One region of the Massilia sp. LMS1-1-1.1 genome, then DNA from elsewhere that is predicted to be linked to it. Evidence: predicted binding sites of a transcription regulator. Region 1 holds the regulator's gene; each other region holds the start of a gene.
The links. Region 1 encodes sigma-54, which starts transcription at its own class of promoters, with help from an activator protein. Its sites were predicted from a motif close to TGGCANGNAANCTGCTTT; they were not measured.
Positions count from the first base shown of each region.

Region 1 (4,103 bases):
CTGGAAGGCACGAAAGTGACCGACGTGGCCAATGGCGCCTTCATCTCGTATGACAGCCGCCAGGAAGTATTCAAGATGGAAAATTCCGACAGCGGCACCAGCACCTCCGATGGCGGCAGCGTGCGCATGGTGATCCAGCCGAAGACCAAGGCGCCCCAAGCGGAGAAAGCGCCGGCCACGCCTGCGCCAGGAAAGAAATAATGGACAATACTCGTTGCGGCAGCACCCTGATCGTTCGCGGTCTGCAAAAAACCTATGGCAAGCGGCAAGTCGTGCATGATGTCTCGCTGCAAGTCGAATGCGGCGAAGTGGTGGGTTTGCTGGGCCCGAACGGCGCCGGCAAGACCACCTCGTTCTACATGATCGTCGGCCTGGTGCCGTCGGACGGCGGCAGCATCGACATCAGCGGCGTGGACATTTCCAGCCTGCCGATCCACCGCCGCGCGCAGATGGGCTTGTCCTATCTGCCGCAGGAAGCGTCCGTCTTCCGCAAGCTGACGGTGGAAGACAATATCCGCGCCGTGCTGGAAATCCAGACCGTCGAAGGCCGTCCTTTGAAGAAGGCCGAGATCGAGGAGCGCCTGGATAAACTGCTGGCCGATTTGCAGATTGAAAAGCTGCGCGAGAACCAGGCCCTGTCCCTGTCGGGCGGCGAGCGCCGCCGCGTGGAAATCGCCCGCGCGCTGGCCACCGATCCCCGTTTCGTGCTGCTCGACGAACCGTTCGCCGGCGTCGATCCGATCGCCGTGATCGAGATCCAGCGCATCGTGCGCTTCTTGAAGGAGCGCAATATCGGCGTGCTGATCACCGATCATAATGTGCGCGAGACGCTGGGTATTTGCGACCGTGCCTACATCATCAACCAGGGCTCGGTACTGGCGTCGGGACGCCCCGACGACATCATCGCGAACGAGTCGGTACGCCGGGTCTATCTGGGCGAACACTTCCGCATGTAAGCCAATGAAACAATCATTGCAGCTGCGCACTTCGCAGCACCTGGCACTGACGCCGCAGTTGCAGCAATCGATACGCCTGTTGCAATTGTCGACCCTGGAATTGCACCAGGAGCTCGAGCAACTGCTGACGGACAATCCCTTGCTCGAGCGCCTCGACGATCCGCTCGACCGTTCGCTGCGCCTGCTGTCGGACGGGGCCTTGAGTTCCACGGCCGCGCCGGCCGAAGCGCCGCCCCAGCCGCCAGGCCAGGAGGCGCCTGCCGCGCCGGCCGAAGCGGAAACCTTTGACGGCGAGGCGGGCGAGGGCCCGGCCGCTGCGGACGGCGGTGACAGCGACTGGAGCGAGGCGAGCCGGGGCAAGGCGCCCGACGACGAAGATTCGCGCCCGCAACTCGAGGCCCATCACTGCACCCTGCGCGAACACCTGATGGAGCAGATGCGCGTGACGGTGCTCGAGTTGCGCGACCGCGCGCTGGTCGAGCTGATCATCGACGCGCTCGACGACAATGGCTATCTGGAAGAGACGCTCGACGACATCCTGGCGCGTCTGCCGGAAGAGCTGGAAATCGATGCCGACGAGATGCGCACGGCCTTGTCGCTGCTGCAAAGTTTCGATCCGCCCGGCGTGGGCGCGCGCAATGCGTCCGAATGCCTGGCGCTGCAGATCAAGCGCTTGCCGCACATCGCCATGGTGACGCGGCGCATGGCCCTCGTCATCGTGGAAAAGCACCTGGCCTGGTTTGCCCAGCGCGATTTCAACAAGCTGAAAAAAGCCCTCGACTGCGACGATGAAGACTTGCGCGAAGCGCAGACGGTGATTCGCCAGTGCAATCCGCATCCGGGCGCCGTATTCGCATCGGACGTGTCCGATTACGTGGTGCCCGACGTCGTCGTCAAGCGCGCGCGCAATGGCTGGCAAGTGACCCTGAACAACGACGTCATGCCGCGCCTGCGCGTCAATGCCATGTATGCCAACTTGCTCAAGCAGGGCAAGGGCGAGGGCGCCATGGGCGCACAGTTGCAGGAAGCTAAGTGGTTGATCAAGAATATGCGCCAGCGTTTCGACACGATCCTGCGCGTGGCACAGGCGATAGTAGAAAGACAAAAGAACTTTTTCTCGCACGGAGCCGTTGCCATGCGCCCCCTTGTGCTCCGTGAAATAGCTGATACACTGGGTTTACACGAGAGTACTATCTCGCGGGTAACAACTCAAAAGTACATGCTGACCCCGCACGGCATGTTCGAGTTGAAATATTTCTTTGGTAGCCACGTCGCCACCGAAGCGGGGGGCGAAGCGTCATCGACGGCGATACGGGCATTGATCGTGCAACTGACAGGAGCAGAAGACCCTAAAAATCCTTTATCCGACAGTAAGATTGCGGACATGCTGGGGGAACAAGGCATGGTGATTGCGCGACGTACTGTTGCCAAATACCGGGAAGCGTTGAAAATTCCGCCAGTGAGCCTGCGTAAGTGTTTGTAAGTTTTTTTCGGTTCCTCTGCGGGCCGGATAGGATGGACCGCACGAACCCGATCATCTTTAGGAGTGTGTATGAATCTCACCATCAGCGGACATCATCTCGAAGTGACACCAGCCATCCGTGAATACGTACAAACGAAGCTGGAGCGCGTGAAACGTCATTTCGATCAAGTTATCGATATCGCCGTGATTCTGACCGTGGATAACCTCAAAGAGAAAGAAAAACGTCAAAAGGCCGAAGTCAACCTGCGTTTAAGTGGCAAAACTGTCTATGTGGAAAGCCTGGCACAAGACCTGTATGCCGCGATCGATGCCCTGATCGACAAGCTCGATAGGCAAGTGATGAAATACAAAACCAAAGTGCAAGGGCACGGTAAAGAGGCGATCAAGCATCTGCCAGACAGCTCGGAAGAAGAATTCGCCCCCGCCTAAGCGGCCCGCGACTTTCAACCGGTTGTGATCAACTAAGGGCGCACATTGCGCCCTTTTTTGCGCCCCTGCCTTTTGAACGCAATGTTCCCCGCGCAGGCGCTAAAATGTTTGTACTTTCACTTCTTTCACGCCTGCCATGAGCGACTTCGTCCAGACTACCATCCGCAACCGCACGGGGCACATCGTGCTCGACCGTCCGAAAGCCTTGAATTCCCTGTCGCTGGAGATGGTGCGCGCCCTGAGCGCGGCCCTGCTGGCCTGGCGCGACGATCCGCAGGTGGACGCCGTGGTGATCCGCTCGAGCAGCGAAAAAGCCTTGTGCGCCGGCGGCGACATCCGTTTCTTTTACGATGCGGGCCTGGCCACGCCGCAAGGCGGCAGCGCCTTGCTGGAAGATTTCTTTACGGAAGAATACGCGTTAAATCATGTAATTCATTTCTATCCGAAACCGTATATCGCCGTGATGGATGGCGTGGTGATGGGCGGCGGCATGGGCGTGGCGCAAGCCGGGCCCGGCAACCGCTTGCGCATCGTCACGGGCCGCACGCGCATGGCCATGCCTGAAGTCAATATTGGCTTGTTTCCCGATGTGGGCGGCAGCTATTTCCTGTCCCGCCTGGCCGGCCAGCTGGGCCTGTACCTGGGCTTGACGGGCTTGACGATCAGCGCGGCCAACGCCCTGTACACGGACCTGGCCGATGTCTACCTGCCCGAGGCGCAGATGGGGGCGCTGCTGGCCCTGATCGAGTCGACGCCGGGCGAGGCCTTGCCGGTGGCCATCAAGGCGCTGGCGGCGCCATTCCAGGCACAGGCAGGCGTCTCCTCGCTGGCGGCGGCGCGCGCGGCGCTGGACCGCCATTTCGGTGCGGGTTCCGTGGCGGCCATCATGGACTCGCTGGCACAGGACGACAGCGCGTTCGCCAGCAAGGCTTTGGCGGCCATGCGCCTGCGCTCGCCCTTGATGATGTCGGTGACCCTGGAATTGCTGCAGCGGGGGGCTCACTTGGGCGTGGCCGATTGCCTGCGTCTGGAACGCACCGTGGTGCGCCACAATTTCGAGCATGGCGAAGTGCTCGAGGGCGTGCGCGCGCTGGTGGTCGACAAGGACAACGCGCCGCGCTGGAATCCATCAAGCCTGGACGAGGTCGACGCGGCCATGGTGGCGCGCTTCTTCGCGCCCGTCTGGCCGGCTCAAGCGCATCCGCTGCGCCACCTGAATTAACTAGGAGCGCTCG
Region 1 covers NZ_JBFPNG010000023.1:186,746-190,848, reverse strand. Annotated here, with positions in the region: gene lptA (lipopolysaccharide transport periplasmic protein LptA) at 1-201, shown strand, start outside; gene lptB (LPS export ABC transporter ATP-binding protein) at 201-956, shown strand; gene MRBLMS1_RS15865 (RNA polymerase factor sigma-54) at 961-2,439, shown strand; gene hpf (ribosome hibernation-promoting factor, HPF/YfiA family) at 2,509-2,868, shown strand; gene MRBLMS1_RS15855 (enoyl-CoA hydratase/isomerase family protein) at 3,005-4,090, shown strand; gene rapZ (RNase adapter RapZ) at 4,091-4,103, opposite strand, start outside.

Region 2 (4,103 bases), on a different contig from region 1:
GCTGGCGTACACGTTGACGTTCGGCGTCAGTTTATACAGCAGACCCAGCACAGGTGTCGTGTGGCTGAACTCCAGGCTGCCGCTGTCGTTGCCATTGCTGAGATAGTGGTCGTTGACTGACACTTTCATCTTGCTGTAGCGCACACCTGCGCTGAGCAGCCACGGTCCGCTTTGCCACTCCATCTGGAGATACGGATCGAGGCTGGAGACGACGTCCTGCTCGTCGCGGCGTAGCTTGCCTTTCACGCCAAACGTGTTGCCGATGTAATTTTCATAGCCGGTGCGGTCATCGCTGGAGCGGCCGTAATCGATGCCGATGGTGGTGCTCAGCTTGCCGCCTGCCAGCTGATTCACGTGCAGCCAGTTGGTATCGATGCCATAGAACTCACGCTGGAAGTCGACCACGCCACCTGAATGGCTGGCCGGCGCCTGGAAGCCTTTGGTAAAAGCCTGGTACTGGATCACGTCGCGGTTGCCGCCATACACCATCACATGCAGGCGGTCATCGCCGAACGACTGTTCATAGGTGGCGCCGATTTGCTGGTGGTCGATGCTCTTGCGCGTGTTGTAGCGCTCGGCCAGGGTGCGCTTCGGGTTTTGCGTGTCGCTCGCATCGGTTTCGCCAGCGCGCGGGTCGCGGGCAAACGTGGGCCAGGTGGCGCCCAGCGGATCTTGCGTGTTGCCTTGATGCAGGCTATTGGCGACGATGGTCAGCTTGCTGTCCGCAGTCGGCTTGACGGTGATCTTGCCGAATGCCTGTTCACGTGTGGCGGCGCTGTGGTCGCGGAAGCCGTCCGTGCGGAAGCGGGAGCCGTCGAGCACGTAGCCGATGCCGCCTGCCTGGCCTTGCGCCGTCAAGTCCACTTTGTTGGTGCCGTAGCTGCCGCCCACCACATTCAATTCGACGGACGGAGGATTTTGCCCATCCTTGGAAAACAGCTGGATCACGCCGCCCGAGTGGTTGCCGTAGATGGCAGAAAACGGTCCGCGCAGCACTTCGATGCGCTCGGCCGTATCGAGGTTGAAGGTGGCGGCCTGGCCTTGGCCGTCCGGCATGCTGGCAGGAATGCCATCGCTGATCAGTTTGACGCCGCGCACGCCGAAGGCCGAGCGTGCGCCGAAGCCGCGCGACGAGATCTGCAAGTCTTGCGCATAGTTCTGACGATTTTGCACGACCAGGCCCGGCACGGCGGCCAGCGCTTCCGACGCGTTGACGCGGATTTGGCCATCCTGGATGCGGGCGCTGTCGACGACGTCGATCGAGGCCGGCACTTCCTGGCTGGGGTGGGCGATGCGGCTGCCGCTGACGACCACCGTATCCATCAGTTGCCCGTTGGCCGGGGCAGCTGCCTCGGCGGCAAAGACGTGGGGGGCGAGGGTAGCGCTGCCGGCGACAAACAGGCTGGCGATGGTGTTCAGGCGGAAACGGTGCTGCATGCGGATTCTCCAATGTGAATAAAAGCCTGCTTTGGTCGCGTGCGCGGCGCAGGTCTGCATAGTTGTATCAAGCAATATGCCTGCCATGTCTCCATTGGTGGGCTGAAATTATACGCGTGTCAGTGGCACGGCGTTTGCATACAGCAATGTTCAGATGCGCCGATGCCGCGCGCTTTTCCTGTGTTTTGCCATCGAAAGGTGATTATGCCCAACTTCTTCCCGCGCTTGCGCCAGGTGTGCTGGCTGCTGCCTGCGCTCGCCAGCAGCGCCCTCCAGGCCGCTCCATTTGCTTATGTTCCCAATGAAAAATCGGGCACCTTGAGCGTGATCGACACGGCGACCGACCAGGTAGTGCGCCAGATTGCAGCCGGCAAGCGTCCGCGCGGCATCGCCGCCGATCCCACCGGGCGGCAATTGTTTGTCACGGACGCCGCCAGCAGTGCCTTGTTGCTGATCGATAACGCTGGCGACGCACCCGTGCGTAAGGTGGCGCTGGGCAAGTCGCCCGAAGGTGTCAGCGCCTCGCAAGATGGTAGTCACGTGGCCGTGGCCGTCGAGGAAAACAATAGCGTGGCCTTGCTCGATGGGCATACCGGTAGCTTGCTCGCCGATATCAAGGTACAGGGACGCAACCCGGAACATGCCGTCTTCAGCCCCGATGGGCGCTGGCTGCTGGTCAGCGCGGAAGAGGCCGAACAAGTCGATGTCATTGATGTGGCGCAGCGCCGCCAGGTGGCGTCCATCGCCGTGGGACTGCGTCCGCGCGGCATCGGTTTCAGTCCGGACTCGGGCCGCGCCTACGTGGCGTGCGAACTGGTCAATGCCGTCTACGTCATCGACATGGCCGCGCGCAAGGCCATTGCCACCATTCCCGCTGGCAAGAATGCGAATGGCATCGTGGTCCATCCCAGCGGCAAGCAAGTGTATGTCTCGAATGGTATCGATGGCACGGTGATGGTGATCGACACGGCCAGCAATGAGGTGACGGCCACCATTCCCGTTGGCAAGCGCCCATGGAACATGGCCATCACGCCCGATGGCGCCAAGCTGTATGTGGCCAATGGCCGCTCGAACAGCGTTTCCGTCATCGACACGGCCAGCGCGCGCAAGGTGGCCGATATTGCCGTAGGTGAATTGCCATGGGGCGTGGTGATTCGTTGATTCCTTGGTGGCACAGAGCAGGTGTTCCAGTCTGGTACACCTGTTCCATTGTGCAGCGGCGCAGCGGAGATGTCGCAGGGCTGGCCCGAATTGGAACAGGACGCCGCCAGCTTGTTCAAAACGCAAACAGGCCCACGCCTTTCACCCAAGCCCCGGTGCATGTGCTGAAAAGTGTACCGGTATTGATGTTACGCCCTTGTAACAGGGATAAAAGCGGCTAAGTTTGTAGTGGGATGCCGAGCTGGCACGGCATTTGCGGAAGACTCCGTGTACTCACCCCATCTGTACCAGGACGTTTGATTTTAATTACAGCAATTCCATTCTAATTAACCCGATAGAGGACGACATGAATCTCGCAGACATCAGCAAACTGGGCGTAGCCAATCCCTTCAAACAACGCTATGACAATTACATTGGCGGCAAATTCGTTGCCCCGGTAAAAGGTGAATACTTTCCTAACATCACGCCGATCACGGGCTTGCCATTTTGCGAAATCGCCCGTTCCACGGCGGAAGACGTCGAGCTGGCCTTGGACGCGGCCCATGCCGCCAAGGATGCCTGGGGCAAGACGTCGCCCGCCGAGCGCGCCAATATCCTGAACCGTATCGCCGACCGCATCGAACAGAACCTGAGCCTGATCGCCACGGCGGAAACCATCGACAACGGCAAGCCGATCCGCGAAACGATGAACGCCGACATCCCGCTGGCCATCGACCATTTCCGTTATTTCGCCGGCTGCATCCGCGCGCAAGAAGGTTCCGTCGCGCAAATCGATGCGGAAACCTATGCCTACCACTACCACGAGCCGCTCGGCGTCGTGGGCCAGATCATCCCATGGAATTTCCCGATTTTGATGGCCGTGTGGAAACTGGCGCCAGCCTTGGCCGCTGGCAATTGCGTGGTGCTGAAACCGGCCGAGCAGACACCGGCGTCCATCATGGTGTTGATCGAGCTGATCGGCGATTTGCTGCCGCCGGGCGTGCTGAACATCATCAACGGTTTCGGGCTGGAAGCGGGCAAGCCGCTGGCATCGAGCAAGCGCATCGCCAAGATCGCCTTCACGGGCGAAACAGGCACGGGCCGCTTGATCATGGGTTATGCCGCGCAAAACCTGATTCCCGTCACCCTGGAGCTGGGCGGCAAGTCGCCGAACATCTTCTTTGAAGATGTGATGGATGCGGACGATGAGTATTTCGACAAGTGCCTGGAAGGTTTTGCCATGTTCGCGCTGAACCAGGGCGAGGTGTGCACCTGCCCATCGCGCGTGCTGATCCAGGAATCGATCTACGAGAAATTCATCGAACGCGCCCTGAAGCGCGTGGCCGCCATCAAGCAGGGCAATCCGCTCGATTCGTCCACCATGATCGGCGCGCAGGCGTCGCAGGAGCAGCTGGAGAAAATCCTGTCCTACCTCGACATCGGCCGCCAGGAAGGCGCCGAAGTGCTGGCCGGCGGCGAGCGCAACACGCAGGCGGGCGACCTGGAATGCGGTTACTACGTGCGTC
Region 2 covers NZ_JBFPNG010000004.1:9,558-13,660, reverse strand. Annotated here, with positions in the region: gene MRBLMS1_RS09810 (TonB-dependent receptor family protein) at 1-1,437, opposite strand, end outside; gene MRBLMS1_RS09805 (beta-propeller fold lactonase family protein) at 1,642-2,598, shown strand; gene adh (aldehyde dehydrogenase) at 2,945-4,103, shown strand, end outside.
Region 2: a site for sigma-54 is predicted at 2,841-2,858, ahead of adh (aldehyde dehydrogenase). Genes of this name have one in related genera too.

Region 3 (4,103 bases), on a different contig from region 1:
CGTGTGGATGGTGCGGTCCTTGAAGGCGGCCAGCGTGTGCTCGAGAAAACCGCCCTCGTTGAGGGTATCGCTGTGCAGCGCCACCTGGATATCCATGCGGTCCGCGACGGACAGGCAGTTGTCGATGGCGGCCGGCGTGCTGCCCCAGTCTTCGTGCAGTTTCAGGCCGATGGCGCCCGCGCACACCTGTTCTTCCAGCGGCAGCGGCAGGCTGACGTTGCCTTTGCCCATGAAGCCCAGGTTCATGGGGAAGGCGTCGGCGGCCGCCAGCATCGCGTGCAAATGCCACGGTCCCGGCGTGCAGGTGGTGGCGGCCGTGCCCACGGCCGGCCCCGTGCCGCCGCCCAGCATGGTGGTCACGCCGCTCATCAGCGCTTCCTCGATCTGCTGCGGGCAAATGAAGTGGATATGCGTGTCGACGCCGCCGGCCGTGACGATCATGCCTTCGCCGGCGATGATTTCCGTGGCGCCGCCGATGGCCAGAGTGACGCCAGGCTGGATGTCCGGGTTGCCCGCCTTGCCGATGCCGAAGATCAGGCCGTTCTTCAAGCCGATATCGGCTTTGACGATGCCCCAGTGGTCGAGGATGACGGCATTCGTGATGACGGTATCCATCACCTCGGCCGCGCAGCGCTGCGACTGGCCCATGCCGTCGCGGATCACCTTGCCGCCGCCGAATTTCACCTCTTCGCCGTAGATCGCATAGTCATGCTCGATCTCGATGAACAGTTCCGTGTCGGCCAGGCGGATGCGGTCGCCCTTGGTGGGGCCGAACATCTCGGCATACGCGCTACGGGGAATGCTGGCCATCTCAATCCTTTCCCGGTGGTGTGTCTTGCAGTTCGCCCATCACTTCGCCATTGAAGCCGTAGACCTTGCGCTCGCCCGCCAGCGCCACCAGTTCCACCGTGCGCTGCTGGCCCGGCTCGAAGCGCACGGCCGTGCCGGCCGTGATGTTCAGGCGCATGCCGTAGGCGCGCCAGCGCTCGAAAGCCAGCGCCGGATTGACTTCAAAAAAATGGAAGTGCGAGCCGACCTGTATCGGCCGGTCGCCCCGGTTGGCCACCACCACGGTGGCCGTGGCGCGCCCGGTATTCAAGCTGATTTCGCCTTCTTCCAATTGGTATTCGCCTGGGGTCATGATGGGCTCCTTCTCAAAAAACTACGGTATCGGGTGGTGCACGGTCACCAGCTTGCTGCCATCGGGGAAGGTCGCTTCCACCTGGATGTCGGGGATCATCTCGGCGATGCCGTCCATGACGTCGGCGCGCGAGAGTATCTTCGTACCGTCCGACATCAGCTGCGCCACCGACTTGCCATCGCGCGCGCCTTCCATGATGGCGGCGCTGATCAGGGCCACCGCTTCCGGATAATTCAATTTCAAGCCGCGCGCCAGGCGCCGTTCGGCCAGCAGCGCGGCCGTAAAAATCAGCAGCTTGTCTTTTTCGCGGGGAGTCAGGTCCATAGTTTTCCTTGTTCTTTCCTGATTAAGTGTTCCAGATGCGGGGCACGACGGCATCGCGTCCCAGCATGGCGGGGCGCAGCAGCTGCCAGGCGGCCAGCATGACGCGCCGCGCCGCCTCGCTGTCGCCGCACAACAGGCGCACCACCACCAGCGATTTCATGTGCGTGGCGCCAAACGCGGCGCCGGCCGGCACGGCGATCCCGCGCACGGCCGCCAGCACGTCGGGAGAAACGGGCATGCCGACGGCGATCAGGGTGGCGCACACCGTGTGGCCCGCCAATCCCAGTGGGCTGGCCATCAGCGCGCCGCCACCCGCCAGCACGCCCTGCTCCCACCACAGCAGCTTGCCGCCACGGCGGATCTGCACCTGCTGGCTGATGCTGCCCGTGTTGAAAACTTCGCCCGAGGCGCTGCGGCCCAGGCAGACGATGTCGCAGCCGATGTAGCTGGCGTCCGGCGCCAGTTCCACTTCGTGGCGCAGGCGCACGCAGGCCTGGTCGAAGAAAATGCTTTCCTGCGGCAGCCACTCGATGGCCGCGCCGCTACCGGCGCGCAGCACGATGTGCTGGCCCGAGACGTGGCCATTGGCGCGGTACCATTTGGCCGCGCCCGGCGACGTGAGCAAGGCGTGCGCGCCCTCGCCCACCGTGGCGTCGACTGCCAGCTGGTCGCCGCCCACGACGCCACCGGGCGGATGGATGATGATGGCGTGGCAGACGGCGCCGCCTTCCGGGTACAGGGGCTTTTGCACGCGCAGGGGGCCGCTATGCGTGCGCTCGACGAGGCGGCTGACGCCATCGTGCAAGGCAAAGCCCAGGCGCAGCTGCGCCTGCCAGGCGCCGTGCGCGCTGGCTGGTAAAGGCGTGACTGGTCGGGTGCTGTCTGGCATGCGGGGCAATCGCGTAAATAAGCGATTACCTAAGCAGGATATGTGCCAGCGTCAGGGGAAGGAAAAGTGAGAATCGTGCACCGCGCTGCGGCGGGCGCACCGGCATGGTGCATCGGCCGCACCGCGGCGCTTAGGCCACGGCCACTGTCACGGCCAGGGTGCGCCGTTCGCGCAGCAAGGCCGTGAAGGCTTCCGCGGCCAGGGGGCGGCTGAAAAAATAGCCCTGCATTTCATCGCAGCCGTGTTCCGTCAGGAAGTCGACCTGTTCGCGCGTTTCCACGCCTTCGGCGATGACGCGCATGTCGAGGTTGTGCGCCAACGAGATGACGGAACGGGCGATGGCCGCGTCGCTGCTGCTGGTGGTGACGTCGTCGACGAAGGATTTGTCGATCTTCAGCACGTCGATGGGAAAGCGTTTCAGGTAGCCGAGGCTGGAATAGCCGGTGCCGAAATCGTCGAGCGAAATGCCCACGCCGATATCCTTCAGGCGCGTGAGGGCCGCCACGGCCTTGTCCGGGTCGCCCATCACCGTGCTTTCCGTGATCTCGATGCCGAGGCAGGCGGGCGCGATGCCGTATTTGCGCAAGGCCGCCTCGACGAACGGCACCGTGCGGTCCTGCGCGAACTGTTTGCCGGACAGGTTGACGGCCACCTTGATGCTGCCCAGGCCAGCGTCGTGCCAGGCGCGGATTTGCGCGCACACGCTTTCGAGCACCCATTCGCCGATGGCCGTGATCGAGCCGTATTCCTCGGCCAGCGCGATGAACAGGCCGGGCGGCACCTTGCCCAGCACCGGGTTATCCCAGCGCAGCAGGGCTTCAGCGCCCAGCAAGGCGCCCGTGCGCAAGCACATCTGCGGCTGGTAGTGCACTTCGAATTCATCGCGGCAGATGGCGCCGCGCAGCTGCTGCTGCATCGCCAGGCGGGCGCGGATATCGCTGCCCATGCGTTCCGTGAAGAAGGCGTAATGGTCGCGCCCCATTTCCTTGGCGCGCACGAGGGCCGTGTCGGCGTGGCGCAGCACGTCGTCGAGGCTGTCGCCGTCGGCCGGGCACATGGCGATGCCGATGCTGGTCGTCAGCGCCAGGCGTTCGCCATCGACGCTGAGTTCCTCGCGCAAGCCGGCCAGGATGGTTTGCGCCAGCCCCAGGGTACGCCCCAGCAGGGCATCGTCCTGCAGCAGTATCTGGAATTCGTCGCCGCCCTGGCGCACCACCGTGTCGCCTTCGCGCACGCAGCCGGACAGGAAACGCGCCACCACTTGCAGCGCCTTGTCGCCGACGGCCTGGCCGTGCGAATCGTTGATATTCTTGAAGCGGTCCAGGTCGAGGCACATCAGCACCACCTGCTGGCTGTCGCGCACGGCGTTCGCGCGCGCCTGTTCGAAGCGCTCGCGCAGCAGCACGCGGTTCGGCAAACCGGTCAGCGCATCGTGGTAGGAAAGGAAATCGATCAGATGCTGCTCGGCCTTGCGTTCGCTGATGTCGAGGAAGACGCCGATATAGTTGACGACGGCGCCGTCGGGTCCGTGCACGGTGGAGACGCTGAGCAGGCAGGGATAGGTGTCGCCGCTCTTGCGCCGCGTCTGCACCTCGCCCGACCAGCAGCCGCTGCTGCGCAAGCCCTGGCGCAGGGCCAGCAGCACCGCTTCGCCCGTGTATTCGGCGTGCAGGCGCATGATGTCCGTGCCCACCACTTCCTGCGCCGCGTAGCCGGTGATGCGCGTAAAGGCGGGATTGGCGGTGACGA
Region 3 covers NZ_JBFPNG010000001.1:853,369-857,471, forward strand. Annotated here, with positions in the region: gene ureC (urease subunit alpha) at 1-810, opposite strand, end outside; gene MRBLMS1_RS03920 (urease subunit beta) at 812-1,141, opposite strand; gene MRBLMS1_RS03925 (urease subunit gamma) at 1,163-1,465, opposite strand; gene MRBLMS1_RS03930 (urease accessory protein UreD) at 1,488-2,354, opposite strand; gene MRBLMS1_RS03935 (two-component system response regulator) at 2,485-4,103, opposite strand, start outside.
Region 3: a site for sigma-54 is predicted at 2,385-2,402, ahead of MRBLMS1_RS03930 (urease accessory protein UreD). Genes of this name have one in related genera too.

Region 4 (4,103 bases), on a different contig from region 1:
TACGTGGCTTCGGCGGCCGGCGGCAGCTATAGCGGCAACGTGTCGGTCAATCCCGTGCCGGAACCGGAAACCTATGCCATGTTGCTGGCAGGCCTGGGCCTCGTGGGTTTCATGGCGCGCCGCCGCAAGTAGCAGGCGTGATGGCCGTGGCGTGAATGGAAAAGCGGAGGCCTCAGCCTCCGTTTTTTTTTGCAACGCTTCCGGGGCTATTTTCAAGGCTATAATTGTTGGCACCATGGGCGGCCGGCAAACGGCCGTTTTAATCAATCGCACGTGTATTTTTTCCCGGTACCCCATTGCGTATTTCATTCTGTCTGTCGCTGGCATTGCTGGCCAGTAGCGCCCATGGCGCCGAACCGGCCGCTGCGCCCGGCTTGCAACCGTCACAATTGGCCATCGTCATCAATGATGCTGAACCGAACAGTATCGAGGTGGGGGAGTATTACCGCCAGGCGCATGCCATTCCTGCCGCCAATGTCGTGCATGTGCATATTCCGAACCGGCCGCGCAAGCTGAGCATGGACCAGTTCGCTCAACTGAAGGAGCGCATCGATGGCCAGCTGAAGCCCGGTATCCAGGCGGTGCTGATGGTATGGAGCGCGCCGTATGCGGTCGAATGCAACTCCATCACCTCGGCCTTTACCCTGGGATATGACGCCGGGCAGTGCGCGAAGAGCTGCGGCGCTGGCAAGGCCAGTACCTACTTCAACAGCAATACGGGCCAGCCCTTCAGCCAGCTGGGCATGCGTCTGTCGATGTTGCTGCCCATCGATTTTGTCGAGGAGGCCAAGGCGGTCGTCGATCGCGGCACGGCCAGCGGCTTTGCCGTACCGGCCGCCAGCGCGTATTACCTGAACACGAGCGAAGGTGCGCGCAACAGCCGCGCGGCATTTTTCCCGCCTGCCGGGGTGGTGCGCCAGCGCAAGTTGACGATCAAGAGCATGAAGGCCGATGTGCTGGAAGGCGCGCAAGATATCATGGTGTACCAGACGGGCATGGCAAAGGTGGACAAGCTTGACACCTTGCGTTTCCTGCCGGGCGCTCTGGCCGACCACCTGACGTCGTTTGGCGGCGATTTGCAGGGCACGGCGCAGATGAGTAGCCAGCGTTGGCTGGAAGCGGGCGCGACCGCCAGTTACGGCACTGTCAGCGAGCCCTGCAATTATTGGCAGAAATTTCCCAACCCTACGGTGCTGCTGCGCCGCTACCTGAGCGGCATGACGGCGCTTGAAGCGTACTGGGGCAGCGTCGCCTGGCCTGCTCAGGGCTTGTTCATCGGCGATCCCCTGGCCGCACCCTACGCCAGCTTCCGCCGCTGACGGCATGCAGGCATGATTGAAGGCAAAAAAAATGGCTCGTATGAGCCATTTTTTTATACCTTGCCGTTGCGGCGGCGGCCGATCCAGCTGAGCAGTCCCAAGCCTGCCAGCAACATTACATAGGTTTCCGGTTCCGGCACGGGAGGAATCGGCGGTACTACGACGCCATTGCCGCCCGTGTTGATCGCGCCGCCGCCGTTGCGGTCGAAACCGCCGCTGGCGCCGCCGCCGCCGACACCGCCGCCACCGGCCGGTGGCGCGATGCCGCCGCCGGACGAGACCAGCAGCGGCTCGTACACGTCGCCGGTACGCAGGCCGCGGCCAGCTTCATAGCCACGCCCCTCGATGGCCGGTTCTTCCTGCGCATACACGAAGTCGCGGCTGCCGAAATGGTGCTGGCCGGTGCTGGCCAGCAAGCTTGCATTGGCGCCGTATCCTGCATCGGCAGGCTGCCCGAAGGCATTGGCCAGGCGATGGCCATTGCCGGAAAATGCAGGCGCGCGCAATACCTGGTCGGACTCGCCGGCGCCAAATTCGGGCGTCGAGCCGATACCGTCATTGCTGCGCGAGCCAAAGTTGACGAAACCATTCGCCAGACTGCAGGCGCTGCTTGAACTGTCGGGGTTGAATTCGGCGCCCTTGCCGCCGCCATCCGCATTGCCCGCTTCGCAGCGCTTGCTGTCCGCATTGGCCTGTGCCGCCGCTGTTTGCGCCTGCGCCAACCCTGCGGTCATGAACAGGGCCGTCGCCATGGCGGCGCAGAAAACGGTGTATTGCTTGCGTGGTTTTAACATGGTGTATCTCTTCAGAATGCATGCGAGCGTCGCGCCGTGCGCTGTCCGTTCGTGATGCGATTAATGTTGCTACCGGTAATGCGACCTTTGTGTGCATGGCCGGATGTGCATTCCAAGAGGCAAGCGAGGCTGGGGCCTGCACTCATTGTTGCGGTATCTGTTGTCGCGAAGCTGGTTGTTGTTATCAGGAACCAAACTTATTTGCCTTAAATATATCACATTTTTCCTGACGGCGTCTTTTTTGACTTGCCACAGAGCGCCGTATGTTGCTCAAAAAATACGTTTCAGCAGGTATCGGAAGAGGCTGAATGGTGAGGTCTTACTCCATTCGGCTTAATCAAATGTCATCAAGTTGTCATCCCGGGCCTTTAATATGCAAATAACAAGTCTGAAATATTTTTGTTAATTGTGGCGCGCCGACCGATCATGTGGGGCCGGCGCCATCTATTTACCGACCGGGATCCTCATGCACACCTCGTTTTCACCCTTGCGCACGCCGCTGCGCCTGACCGTCATGGCCGCCGTGCTGGCCAGCCTGTCCGTGCCGGCCCTGGCCGCTTCCGACCTCGTCATCAGCCAGGTGTATGGCGGCGGCGGCAATTCCGGGGCGCTGTACACCCACGATTTCATCGAGATTTTCAACCGCGGCGCCAGCCCGGTAAATGTGAATAACTGGAGCGTGCAATACGCCTCCGCCGCCGGTACGACCTGGGCCGTCACGGCCTTGCCGGCTATCGATTTGCAACCTGGCCAGTATTTGCTGGTCCAGCAAGCCAAGGGCGCAGGCGGCACGGCCGCGCTGCCGACGCCGGATGCGACGGGCGGCGCGGCCATGTCTGGCACGGCGGGCAAGGTGTTGCTGAGCAATAGCAAGACGGCCCAGACGGGCGCCAGCCCGACGGGCGCCGCCATCGTCGACCTGGTCGGTTTCGGCACGGCCAATGGTTTTGAAGGCGCCGTGGCACCCGCACCATCAAATACCCTGTCGATTGCGCGCGCGAATGGCGGCTGCGGCGACACGGACGACAATAGCGTGGACTTCGCCACCGGCAGCGTGGCGCCACGCAATACGGCTTCGCCGCTGAATGTGTGCGGCGGCCCCGTCGTGCACCAGATTATTACCAGCTGCCCGGCCAACCTGGCCTTGGCCGTGGGCAATGGCGGCAGCGCCGTGCTGCGCGCGTCCGACGTTGATGGCGTGGTGAATGCCGCCACCCTGAGCTCGCCCGCCGTGGCCGGCATCAGCCTGGCCAATTTCAGCGCGGCCGGCGTGGCGGGCGAGAGCGCCAGCGTGAACCTGCTGGTGGCCGCTGGCGTGCCGGTGGGAAATTACCCGGTCATCGTGAATTTCAGCAACGACCAGCAGCAGACGGCGTCGTGCAAGGTCGATGTGGCCGTGCAAGGCCTGGCCGCCATCAGCCACACGATCCCGCAAATCCAGGGCAGTGGTGCCAGCAGCCCGTACGCCAATTCCGTGCAGACGACCGAGGGCGTGGTGACGTTGAAAGTGGGCACTGGCTTCTTCATCCAGGACGCGGCCGGCGATGGCGACCCGTCTACGTCGGACGGCATCTTCGTGTACACGGGCGCGACGGCCACCACCGTGCAGCCGGGCGAACTGGTGCGCGTGACGGGCACGGTGGTCGAATACACGCCATCGGGCGCGAAAAATTCCTATACGGAATTCAAGGACGTGACGGCCATCCTCACGCAAAGCGCGGGCCACAGCATCGTGCCGGCGAATGTAAGCTTGCCGAACGAGAACCTGGCGGCAGTGGAAGGCATGCTCGTGCGTTTCACGCAGCCGTTGACCGTGTCGCAAAACGCCTATCTGGGCGCGCGCGGCGAACTGAGCCTGTCGGCGGGACGGCGCGAAGTACCGACCAATCGCTACCTGGCCGGTTCCGCCGAGGCGCAAGCCTTGATCGCCGCCAATGCGAACAACCTGATCGTGCTCGATGACGGCATTTTCGTGGCGCCGCCAACGATA
Region 4 covers NZ_JBFPNG010000045.1:64,370-68,472, reverse strand. Annotated here, with positions in the region: gene MRBLMS1_RS22265 (FxDxF family PEP-CTERM protein) at 1-132, shown strand, start outside; gene MRBLMS1_RS22260 (TIGR03790 family protein) at 297-1,319, shown strand; gene MRBLMS1_RS22255 (PEP-CTERM sorting domain-containing protein) at 1,373-2,113, opposite strand; gene MRBLMS1_RS22250 (ExeM/NucH family extracellular endonuclease) at 2,580-4,103, shown strand, end outside.
Region 4: a site for sigma-54 is predicted at 2,122-2,139, ahead of MRBLMS1_RS22255 (PEP-CTERM sorting domain-containing protein). Genes of this name have one in related genera too.